One region of the Clostridium paraputrificum AGR2156 genome, then DNA from elsewhere that is predicted to be linked to it. Evidence: riboswitches for the same ligand, from Rfam matches in the RefSeq annotation. Region 1 holds a riboswitch; the other holds the start of a gene.
The links. Region 1 has a riboswitch for cobalamin ahead of G594_RS0100540 (prenyltransferase/squalene oxidase repeat-containing protein). Riboswitches for the same ligand answer to the same signal wherever they lie in the genome.
Positions count from the first base shown of each region.

Region 2: another riboswitch for cobalamin. It lies ahead of G594_RS0108400 (ABC transporter substrate-binding protein); the one in region 1 lies ahead of G594_RS0100540 (prenyltransferase/squalene oxidase repeat-containing protein).

Region 1 covers NZ_AUJC01000001.1:117,393-123,213, forward strand. The annotation lists gene G594_RS0100530 (energy-coupling factor transporter transmembrane component T) at 1-612, opposite strand, end outside; gene G594_RS19430 (DUF4430 domain-containing protein) at 634-1,350, opposite strand; gene G594_RS0100540 (prenyltransferase/squalene oxidase repeat-containing protein) at 1,354-2,880, opposite strand; cobalamin riboswitch at 3,021-3,202, opposite strand; gene G594_RS0100545 (aminopeptidase) at 3,302-4,687, opposite strand; gene hprK (HPr(Ser) kinase/phosphatase) at 4,768-5,679, opposite strand; gene G594_RS0100555 (DUF896 domain-containing protein) at 5,693-5,821, opposite strand, start outside.
Region 2 covers NZ_AUJC01000007.1:92,282-98,102, reverse strand. The annotation lists gene cbiB (adenosylcobinamide-phosphate synthase CbiB) at 1-417, shown strand, start outside; gene cobD (threonine-phosphate decarboxylase CobD) at 417-1,481, shown strand; gene G594_RS0108405 (hypothetical protein) at 1,478-2,458, shown strand; cobalamin riboswitch at 2,488-2,664, shown strand; gene G594_RS0108400 (ABC transporter substrate-binding protein) at 2,815-3,726, shown strand; gene G594_RS0108395 (FecCD family ABC transporter permease) at 3,719-4,744, shown strand; gene G594_RS0108390 (ABC transporter ATP-binding protein) at 4,749-5,504, shown strand; gene G594_RS0108385 (Dph6-related ATP pyrophosphatase) at 5,508-5,821, shown strand, end outside.

The DNA.
Region 1 (5,821 bases):
TCTAGCATTCATTGAATCTGCTGTATCTATTGAATCTTCCAATATCCAGGTAACTAATATTGATAATATGTTCATACCACTTCTAATCCTTTGAAATAGGTTTCCCTGAGTAACATCTCTCCCCATTGACTTCTGTCCATTTGATATTACCTTTATTTGTTCTTTAATTCTTGGTACAAACCTTAAAACCATGGAAAATATAAGAGATGCTGATGGAATAACCCTTCCAAATAAATATATAAACTTATCTGATGTCATTATTTTGTTATAACAACTAAACCAGATTATAACTGATATAAACATAACTGATGAACATACAGCATAAATTATCCCTTCTAAAGTAAGTGCTTTATCATTTATGTAAAGAAGTATTGTAGCTCCTCTATGATTTAATAATACATTTATAACTACAAAAAATAAAAGCGTAGGAAGCATATATAACAAATCAAATCTTAATGCCTTTACACCTTTAAGTTTTATTGAATACAGTATAGAACTAATTAAAGATATTATGAGAAAAACAGGATGCATAAAAAACATTGAAAGCAATATCACCCCTATTAAATAAGTAAAATTAATTATTGGATGATATGTTAAAAATGTATCTTTCATCCTGATTTCTCCTTTCAAATCTTAATATCCTCCACCTATGTCATATCCTAAATCACAAGTATATAAAACCTCTATATTCTCTCCACCATTTAATTTGTAGTGTCCTACTCCATAGTTAGGAAAAATTCCATTAATCCTATACATCCAGCCACTTTGCTTGCCACAATCAAACTCATATATATGATTAATACCTTTTATATAGGCGCTCTCCTTATTTCCACTATAATCTATAGGTATCCTTTTTCCCCTAGTCACCCTATATAAAATATCAAATACTGTCTTATCACTTTCCGCTAGCTCTATCTTAGTTGATGATAATATTACACCATTATTAATATAATCCTTTTTGTCCATATTAAACTTATCCATATTGTTTAATATAGTATCACATCTAATAGAAATGGTAACATACCTCTTCTCATCCTTTACAATATCGGTACTTTCACCTTTATCTGTTATAATATGATTTGGCTTTTCGGGTTCTTTTTTATCTTCATCTTTTACCTGTGATGTAGAAGGAATTTTTTCTTCTCCCACTTTATCTTCAGTTTTTATATTGCTATTACCTTCTTCGACCTTTGTAGAATATTCTTTTTCTTCATTAGCAGAACTATTCTCAACAGAACTTTCTACTGTTGTATTATCCTTAGGAACTTCAATTTTACACCCTTTAACTCCAATAAAAACAGCTACTGCTAAACAAATACATATTAGAATACTCTTCCAGTATTTTTTCATATTCTAAGCCTCTTTTACTTCCTTCTTCTTGCTATAAATCATTACTGCTCCACTTAATATTAAGACTGCAAATAAATAGCCAAAGTTCGAAGTATCTCCAGTTTGTACAACTTCTGAATATGAAGAGTTACCTTCTTTTCCTTCTTCCTTGTTTTCAACTTCTACTTTTTCTAATGCTTCAATCTTAGCCTTTGCTGCTAAAACTTCATCATATCCAACAATATATTTCTTATCTTTATCACTTAAAGCTTCGTATCTACTGATAATGTCTAAAACATCCTTTTTATTTTCTAAGGATACATTTTCAGGATTAATTTTATCCCAAATGTCACTATTAATTGTATTTATAGTATCTTGTATTTCAGCTATCTTTGATGATGCAGAATTTAGTTTACTTTTTCCAATAACTTGTATCTTATATTCTTCTGGTAATGAATTAAACTTAGCTAATATAGAATTTACTTCTTCTTTATTATCCAAAGAAATTGCTTCTATCCCTGGTAAAGTTTCAATTCTTGAATTAACTTCCTTAACAATATTTAAATAATCTGTCGTACTAATAACATCTGTCATATCATATAAAGAAGTTTTTCCATTTACTAACCTATCATAAGAAGCTAATGAATATAAAGCTTGCTCTGTTGCCATTCCATTTGCTCCACTATCTGAATGAATATACTTAAACTCTCCATTACCGGTGTAGAAGGTTATTAAATTACCAAGTAGATTATTTTCACCCTTTACAAATGCTTCTGATGTAGTTGGATTTTCTCCTAAAGCAGTTAAGAATGTAATAACTTGAGCTACACTATTTGAATTCTCATTTCCCCATGAAACATATCCACCGGTCTCTGTTTGTAGCTCTGATAGAATTACTAATGACCTATTCATTGTCTTTTTTACATCTTCCCTATCTTGATGTTTTACTAAAGCTTGTAATACCATTGCAGTACTATCTGGTTCAGGTGTTCCCCATCCAAATCCACCATTATCTAATTCATAAGATAATAGCGCCTCTATCATCTTATCTCTTGTATTTAAGGCATCTTTAGGTTCTTGATAATTTTTAGAATCTACAGCTATTAACACGTATGCTAATGATGTATAGTATTCATTTAAAATTCCATCTTGATGCCATACTATATCTATTAAGTCATTTCCGGCTACATTTCTAGGATCTTGTCCAATAGCTGATACTGATAAAATTAGTTTTGCTAAATCTCCACCTGACATTTTTTGATTGTTTGATATTTTATCTTGAACAAATGCCTCTACCTTGCTGTAATAAGTATCAAAAATCTCCTTTGGAACTTCTTTATCTGATCTAGCTAGTCCTATAATTGCCCATGAATCCCATGTTATATTGCTTGAGAATCCATTTTTAAATTTTTCTATATACTTTTGTATAGTTGTATTAAGTGCATTATTATAATCCACTTTTTCTGCTGCACTTATCCTTTGTGTTGGTAATGCAAATAACATTGTAAATACAAATATCACTGCTATTACTTTTGATAATAGTTTTTTCATTTCTTCTCCTCCTCTTTCTTGGAAGAAAATAAAGAAAGGACTCCTTATTGGGAGTCCTTGTAGTAGCATCACAAAAATACATAGTACTCATTACACTATGCTCTTGCTTCCACCACACTTTATCTCCCGCCGAAATAAATTTGTGATATTAATATATGGCAGGTCTCCTGACTCAAGGCTTCAACCCTACTTTCTCATCTTCCCAAAATAAATTCAGTGATCTTTGAGATTTCGTATCCTTTACAGTAGCGGGGGCTGTTGTGGATTCTAACCACATTCCCTTTTAATTTTCTATATTAAAACCATATATTACTATATTAGTCTATCTTTAAATTTATTCTTTTGTCAAGCTTATCTAAAATACCACCTATAATTTTTAACCAAAAAAGAAACTACTCAAATTTGAGCAGTTTCTTTGTAATTAAGCCTCTAATAAGAAAGCGTAATAACCTTTCATAGCTTCATATATATCAACCTTACTAGCAACTTCCCAAGGAGCATGCATGTTGTGAAGAGCAACACCACAATCTATAACTTCCATATTGTAATTAGCTAAGATATAAGCGATTGTTCCACCGCCTCCTTGGTCAACCTTTCCTAATTCAGCTGTTTGGAATGCAACATCATGCTTATCCATAATAGCTCTAAGCTCTGCTATGAACTCTGGATTAGCATCATTACATCCTCCCTTACCTCTAGAACCTGTATACTTATTGAATACTAATCCCTTACCAAAATAAGCAGAGTTCTTCTTTTCCATTACTGATGGATAATTAGGATCAAAAGCAGCACTAACATCTGAAGATAACATCTTAGAATTCTTTAATGCTCTTCTAAGTTTTATATCAGAATAATCTCCTACTCTATCCATAACTTCTGCAACAGTATTTTCAAAGAATTTAGATTGCATTCCTGTAGCACCAACACTGCCTATTTCTTCTTTATCAACTAAAAGACAAACACAAGTTTTATCTATTTTATCAACTTTTAGCATTGCCATAAGTGAAGAGTATGAACATACTCTATCATCATGACCATATGCCATAACCATACTTCTATCAATACCATAATCTCTTGCCTTACCAGCTGGTACAATTTCAAGTTCTGCTGATAAGAAATCTTCTTCTTCTATTCCATACTTATCATTTAATATCTTTAAGATATTAGCCTTAACAGCATCCTTTTCTTCTCCCTTTAATGGAATACTTCCAACAAGTACATTTAAATCTTCACCTTCAATTACCTTGTTAGCCTTCTTTTCTTGTTGAGTTTGTGCTAAATGAACTAGAAGGTCTGATATTCCTATTACAGGATCATTATCATCTTCACCAATAACTATATCAACCTTAGTTCCATCCTTCTTACACACTACCCCATGTATAGCTAAAGGTAATGTAACCCATTGATATTTCTTTATGCCACCATAATAATGTGTTTCTAAAAGGGCAAGGTCAGTATCTTCATATAATGGATTTTGCTTTAAATCTAATCTTGGAGAATCTATATGTGCCCCTAAAATCTTCATTCCATCTTCCATAGGTCTTTCACCAACTATAAATAAAGCTATAGCTTTATCCATATTATTTGCATAAACCTTATCTCCAGCCTTTAAAGCTTCACCATTTTTAATAACATCATCTAAATTCTTATAGCCATTTTCTTCAGCTATTCTAATAGTTTCCTTTACACATTCTCTTTCTGTTTTGCATAGGGACATAAAGTTCTTATATCCTTCATTAAAATCAAATATCTCCTTTATACCTTGTTCGTCATATTTTTCCCATGCGCATTTTTCATTTTTGCTCATACTTTATAGCCTCCTTTAATATATAGAAATAGTTTATCCCTTATCCTCAATTTTTATATTGAAAGATAGGGATAAACTTATTACTTATCGCTAACTAAATTCATTCTGCTTTCTATTATATCTACAGCAGAAACATTAGACATTAATGAATATCTATAGTTTACTGCTGCTGCTTCAATAATTACAGCAATATTTCTACCTGGTCTTACTGGTACAGTTAACTTTCTAACTGGTACACCTAATATATCCATATAATCAAAGTTATTTCCTAATCTATCATAATCATTATCATCTTTCCAATGTTCAAAATGCATTACTAAAGTTATTGTTTTCTTTAGAAGAATAGAACTTATACCATAAAGAGCTGGTACATCTATAATTCCAATTCCTCTAACCTCTAACATACCTCTAGTTATACTTGGAGATGATCCTATTAGTTCCCCATCAATTTCTTTTATATCAACAGCATCATCTGTAACCAATCTATGTCCTCTTTTAATTAACTCTAACGCTGTTTCACTCTTACCTATACCACTTTCTCCAGTAATTAATATACCAATACCTGATACATCTACTAAAACCCCATGAAGACGTGTTTCTGGTGCTAGCTTATCTGATAAATAGATAGTTAAATTACTCATAAGCTTTGTAGTAACCAAATCACTTCTAAGCACCCATATATTTTTCTTATTTGCAGCATTAATTAACTCTTCATGCGGTTCAAGACCTCTAGACATAATTATGCAATGCATAGGAAATGTAAAATACTTATTTAGTCTTTTCTTCCTAAACTCAACTTGCATATCATCTAAAAAGCTCCATTCAGCCTTGCCTATTACCTGTAATCTTTCAGGCGCAAAATAATTATAAAATCCCGCAAGTTGAAGCCCTGGCCTATTTATATCGTTTACGGTTATAAGCTCATTAGGTTTTCCTTCTACTAAAACCTCTAAGTCAAAATCTTTAATTAGTTTTTCAACTGTTACTGACAATCCCCATCACCCTTTATTTTTTATTAAGTTCTATCCCATCTAATTGTACTCTAAAATTCCTTTTAACATTATCAATATATCTTCTTCTAAGCTTTTGTTGGATTTCCTTTTCCTTATCTGACAAACCTTCTTCTTGGCTCTT
Region 2 (5,821 bases), on a different contig from region 1:
GATTCAATGTTTGGATATAAGAATGATAAGTACATAGATTTTGGGTTTGTACCTGCAAAGATGGATGATTTATTTAATTATATTCCAGCAAGAATTACAGGATATTTAGTGATTTTTGCTGCATTTATATTGGGACTAGATTATAAAAATAGCTATAGAATTTATAAGAGAGATAGATATAATCATACTAGTCCTAATAGTGCTCATCCAGAATCAGCTGTTGCAGGAGCTTTAGGAATAAGACTTGGAGGAGCAAATTATTACTTTGGTAAGATTGTAGAAAAGCCAACAATAGGTGATAAGAATAAAGTAATAGAAATTTCAGATTTATATAAGACAAATAATATTTTATTAGTAGTTACTTTATTAGGATTTAGTGTTGGACTTATTATAATAGTTCTTGGAGGGTTAATATAATGAACTTAGGACACGGTGGAAATGTAGAAGAGATATGTAGAAAATATAATGTTTGTGAAAAAGAGATTATAGATTTTTCTGCTAATATAAATCCTTTAGGAATTTCTAAGAAAGTTAAGGAAGAAATGATTAAATCTTTAGACAGAATAGAAAGGTATCCAGATATAACTTATCACGATTTGAGAATGGGTATTTCTGAATATGAAGGTATTGATTATAATAATATACTTTTAGGTAATGGAGCAGCTGAGGTTATATTTAATGTAATTAGAGGGCTAAATCCTAAAAAGGTTCTTATTCCAGCTCCAACCTTTTCTGAATATGAAGATGGTATAAGGGCTATTAATGGAGAAATAGTTTATTATAAATTAAATAGGGAAAATTTTAAGTTAGATGATGGATTTTTAGAAGCTATAGATAAAAGTATGGATATGCTTTTCATCTGTAATCCTAATAATCCAACAGGGCAGTTAGTATCTAAGGAGTTTTTAATTAAAGTGTTAAATAAATCTTCCAATACTAAGGTTGTTATAGATGAGTCATTTTTAGATTTTATAGAAGATAAAAGTAGATACTCTTTAATAGACATGTGTAAAGAGTATGAAAATCTTATTATAGTTAAGTCTCTTACAAAGTTTTTTAGTTTTCCTGGCATAAGAGTAGGTTATGGAATTACAGGAAACGCTGAATTTATTAGAAAGATTAACAAGGTTTCTGTGCCATGGTCTATAAATACAGTTGCTTCAACTGGAGCAATAGTCGCGTTGAAAGAAAGAGAATACCAGAAAAATTCAATAGATTTTATAAAAAATGAAAAAGTATTTTTATATAATGAGTTATGTACGTTTAAAGAATTAGAGGTCTTTGAGGGGGTAGTTAACTTTATATTTTTTAAGACTAGAATAGATATTAATTTAAAAGAAGAACTTATTAAGCATGGAATAATTATAAGAAGCTGTAGTAATTATATAGGGTTAGGTTCTGATTACTATAGGGTTGCTGTAAGAACTAGAGGGCAAAATGAGAAACTTATATATGCTCTAAGAAAGGTATTTAATAAATGAAAGATATATTGATTATACTAGATGGATTTATGGAGGAGTGTCTTGAGGGACATTCCTTTAAAAAACTTCTTTTTGGAGATATGAAGTTAAATTATACTGAAATGAAAGAAGACTTTTCAGTGGAAGGAAAGGATTTAGATAGTTTAAACTGTATTTTTAAAATGCTTGGTTACGATAGTTCTAAGGTAGATATCGGAGAAAGGGCCTTTTATGAAGCTTTAAATAGGGGGATAGAAATAAAAGGTGGAAGTGGTATTTATAGGTGCAATATAATTAAGGTTAATAATGGAATACTAGAAGATTTTACTGGTGGAGATTTAGATAAAAATATAGGAGAAGTTTTAAAAGAATTAAAAGTAGAAGGTGGATATTTTTATCCATGTTACCAATATAAGAATTTACTTCTTTTAAATGAGATTGTACAGGAAAAGCTTAACCCACCGCATTTTAGTGTGGGTAAAAAAGTAGAAGAAATTATGCCTGAAAATAAAAGATTAAGGAATATAATTAATTACTCCTATGAATTTTTCAAAGATAGGGATTTAGAAGGATTAATGCTTTGGCCTTGGGGGGCCTCGGGTGAGGTGAAATTGAAGAAGTATAATAAGGAATCAGTGTTAATCGGAGGAATAGATTTAATTTGTGGTATGGGAAAGGCTTTAGGAATGATAGTTGTTCAACCTAAAGGAGCTACAGGGGAGTGGAACAGCGCGTTGCATAATAAACTAGAAGGTGTATTAGAGTGGCTTCCAAAAGCTAATAATATTATTTTACATGTAAATGGATTTGATGAGCTTTCTCATAGAAAAGATTTTAAAGGCAAAATACAGTTTTTAGAAAAAGTTAAAAATGAGCTTCTTTTTCCTTTATTAAATCTGAAGGGGATAAATATAAGAATAACTTGTGACCATAGGACAGATTCCTTTACAGGTAGTCATGAAAAAGGATATGTACCATATCTAAGTATATTTAATTGACAAAATATAAGCCTTTAACTATAATTATTAGGAATTGACTTGTTTTAGGTGTTTTACTTAATAGGGAATGGAGTGTAAATCTTCAACTACCCCAGTAACCGTGAAATGGACAAAATCTAGTTAAGCCACTGCATAATTATTTATGTGGGAAGGTTAGATTGCGGATGAAGTTAAGTCGGGAGACCTGCCTAATAACGATGGTACTATTATTCTCTGAGGGTGGAATTATAGGGTACGTAGGTCATTTTACTTATTGTACAAAAAAGTAGAATGTATATGCATACCTTATGGGTATGCATTTTTTTATCCTATGTTTTCAATTCAAAACCCCATAATGTAAATGGAGGGATTAAAAAATGAAACTAACAAAAAAACTAACAGGTCTTATTTTATCTACTATGATGTTACTAACATTATTAGTAGGTTGCTCAGATAAGGCTGTAACAATGCAAGACAGAGAAGGAAATGACTTTACTAAGCCTAGCAAGGTGGAAAGAATAATATCAACAGCACCATCTAATACAGAAGTTTTAGTTGCGTTGGGAATGGCTGATAAATTAGTCGCTGTAGATAAGTATTCAGAGGATGTTAAAGGAATAAGTGAAGATATACCAAAGATAAATTTTAGAAATCCAGATGCTGAAACTATTATAGGATTAGAACCAGATATAATAATTGCATCAGGACATAATAAAGCTGGAGATGAGGATCCATTCCAAGCTGTTAAAGATGCAGGAATACCTGTAGTATATATTCCAAGTAGCGTAAGTTTTGATGGAATATATGGAGATATTGAATTTATAGGTAACTTAGTTGATAAAAAGAAGGAAGCTTCTAAATTAGTTGAAGATATGAAAAAGGAAGTTGCTGATATAAAAGCAATTGGAGATACAATAACTGATAAGAAAAAAGTTTACTTTGAAATAGGTTCAGGTTCAAAGCTTAGTTCATTTGGTTCAGATACATTCTTAAATGAAGCTATTTCAATAATTGGAGCTAAGAATATATTTGAATCTGAAAAGAGTTGGATTTCGCCAAGTGAAGAATCAGTTATAGCTGCTAATCCAGATGTAATCTTAACAAACCAAGCATTTTTAGATGATCCAATAGGTTCAATTGCTAAAAGAAAAGGATGGGAAGGTGTTACTGCTATTAAGAATAATCAAATATTTCTTTTAGATAAGAATACTACATCACGTCCAAGTCAAAATGTTATAGCTGCATTAAAAGAAATGGCAAAGGCTGTATATCCAGACAAGTATGAATAAAAAGAGAAAGATGTTATTGTGGTTATCACTACCACTAGCATTTTTAGTGATATGTATTGGAACTTCCATTGGAAGTTCCAATATTAATATATTCAACATTATTTCAGTTATTGGGAACAAGTTATTTTCTATTCCTTTAATTGAAGGTGTTGGAAGTAATGACGTAGCGATTATCTGGGTTGTAAGATTTCCAAGAGTTTTACTTGCTTTTATGATAGGAGCAGCACTATCAGTAAGTGGAGCAGTTATGCAGTCAATACTTAAGAACCCTTTAGCTTCACCATATACATTAGGGGTGTCCTCAGGAGCATCTTTAGGTGTAGGAATATATATAATTTTAGGGGTATCAATTCCATTTATAGGGAATTTAGCATTACCTTTTATAGGATTTTTATCAGGGCTTTTAACAGTGATTATGGTTATTTTGTTTGCTAATAGAGTAGATAGAGGTATGTCTAATAATACTATTATTTTATCAGGTATGGTTTTTTCACTTTTTGCAAGTGCTATGCTTACTACCATTTCAGCATTAAATACTCATAAAATTGAGGCCATAACCATGTGGCAAATGGGTTCCTTTAACATGAGAGGATGGTCTTACTTGCTAGTAGGGCTTCCATTCTTTATTGTAGGAGTATCTATTGTATTAAGATATTCTAGGGAAATGGATATTTTAACATTTGGAGAAGATGGAGCAAAAGCAATAGGAGTTGAAACTGAAAAAGTAAAAAAACATTTGTTATTTTCAACAGCAGTGCTTACAGGAAGTGCTGTAGCTTTAAGCGGAACTATAGGATTTATAGATTTAATTGTACCGCATTTAGTGAGAAAGATATTTGGATCAAACCATAAAGTAGTTATACCTATGTGTATTTTATTAGGAGGATCTTTTATGGTTCTTACAGATTTAGTAGCTAGAACTATAATAAGTCCATCTGAATTACCAGTTGGTGCAATAACTGCAATTATAGGAGCACCATTCTTTGGCTACTTATATTTTAGTAAAAGAAGTAGGTGATATTATGCTAAAGGTTAGAAATTTATACTGTGGATATGATGGTAAAGACGTTATAAAAGATTTTAATATAGATATAACTAGGGGACAAAATGTTTCTATAGTTGGTCCAAATGGATGTGGAAAAAGTACCTTGCTTAAGGCAATGGTTAGCTTAATAGATTATAAAGGAAATATATTTTTAGATGGGAAAGAAGTTAAAAGTATAAAGAGAAAAGAGCTTGCAAAAAAGGTGGCTCTTATGAGTCAAAACTCTCAAATATATTTTCCATATACTGTTTATGAAACTGTTGCTTTGGGGAGATATGCTCATATAGATGGAGTATTCGCAAGACTTTCTAAGAAGGATGAGGAAATAATATTAAACTGTCTTAGTAATGTAGGGATTTTAGATTTAAAAGATAAACTTATAAATGAACTATCTGGAGGACAACTTCAAAGAGTTTATCTTGCAAGGGTTTTTGCACAGGAACCTGATGTTATTTTACTTGATGAACCTACAAATCATTTGGATTTAAAGTGTCAGATAGAAATATTAGAACATATAAACAAATGGACAAAGGAAAATCAAAAAACTGTTATTGGAGTATTACATGATTTAAACCTTGTTCAAATGTTTAGTGATGATGTGATTATGTTAAGTGAAGGATATATAGTTTCTAAAGGCAAGACAAAGGATGTATTATCAGAAGATAAACTTAAAGAAGTTTATGGAGTGGATATAAAGAAGTTTATGATAAATGCCTTAGAAAAGTGGAGGTAGATTATAATGAAAAAGTTTGTTATGTCATATAGTTGTGGTAAAGATAGTACACTTTCTCTTTATAGAATGATAAAGGGAGGATATACACCATTAGCTTTATTAGTAACTGTTGATAAAAAAGTATGTAGAAGTTGGTTTCATGGAATCCAAGAACATTTATTAAATGAAGTATCAAAGTCCTTAGAAATAGAATTAGATATGATAAAGTGTCAGGGAGAAGAGTACAAGACTGCCTTTGAAAAAACTTTAAGGAAGTGGAAGGAACAAGGCGCAGATGCTTGTGTATTTGGAGATATAGATTTAGAAGCGCATAGAAC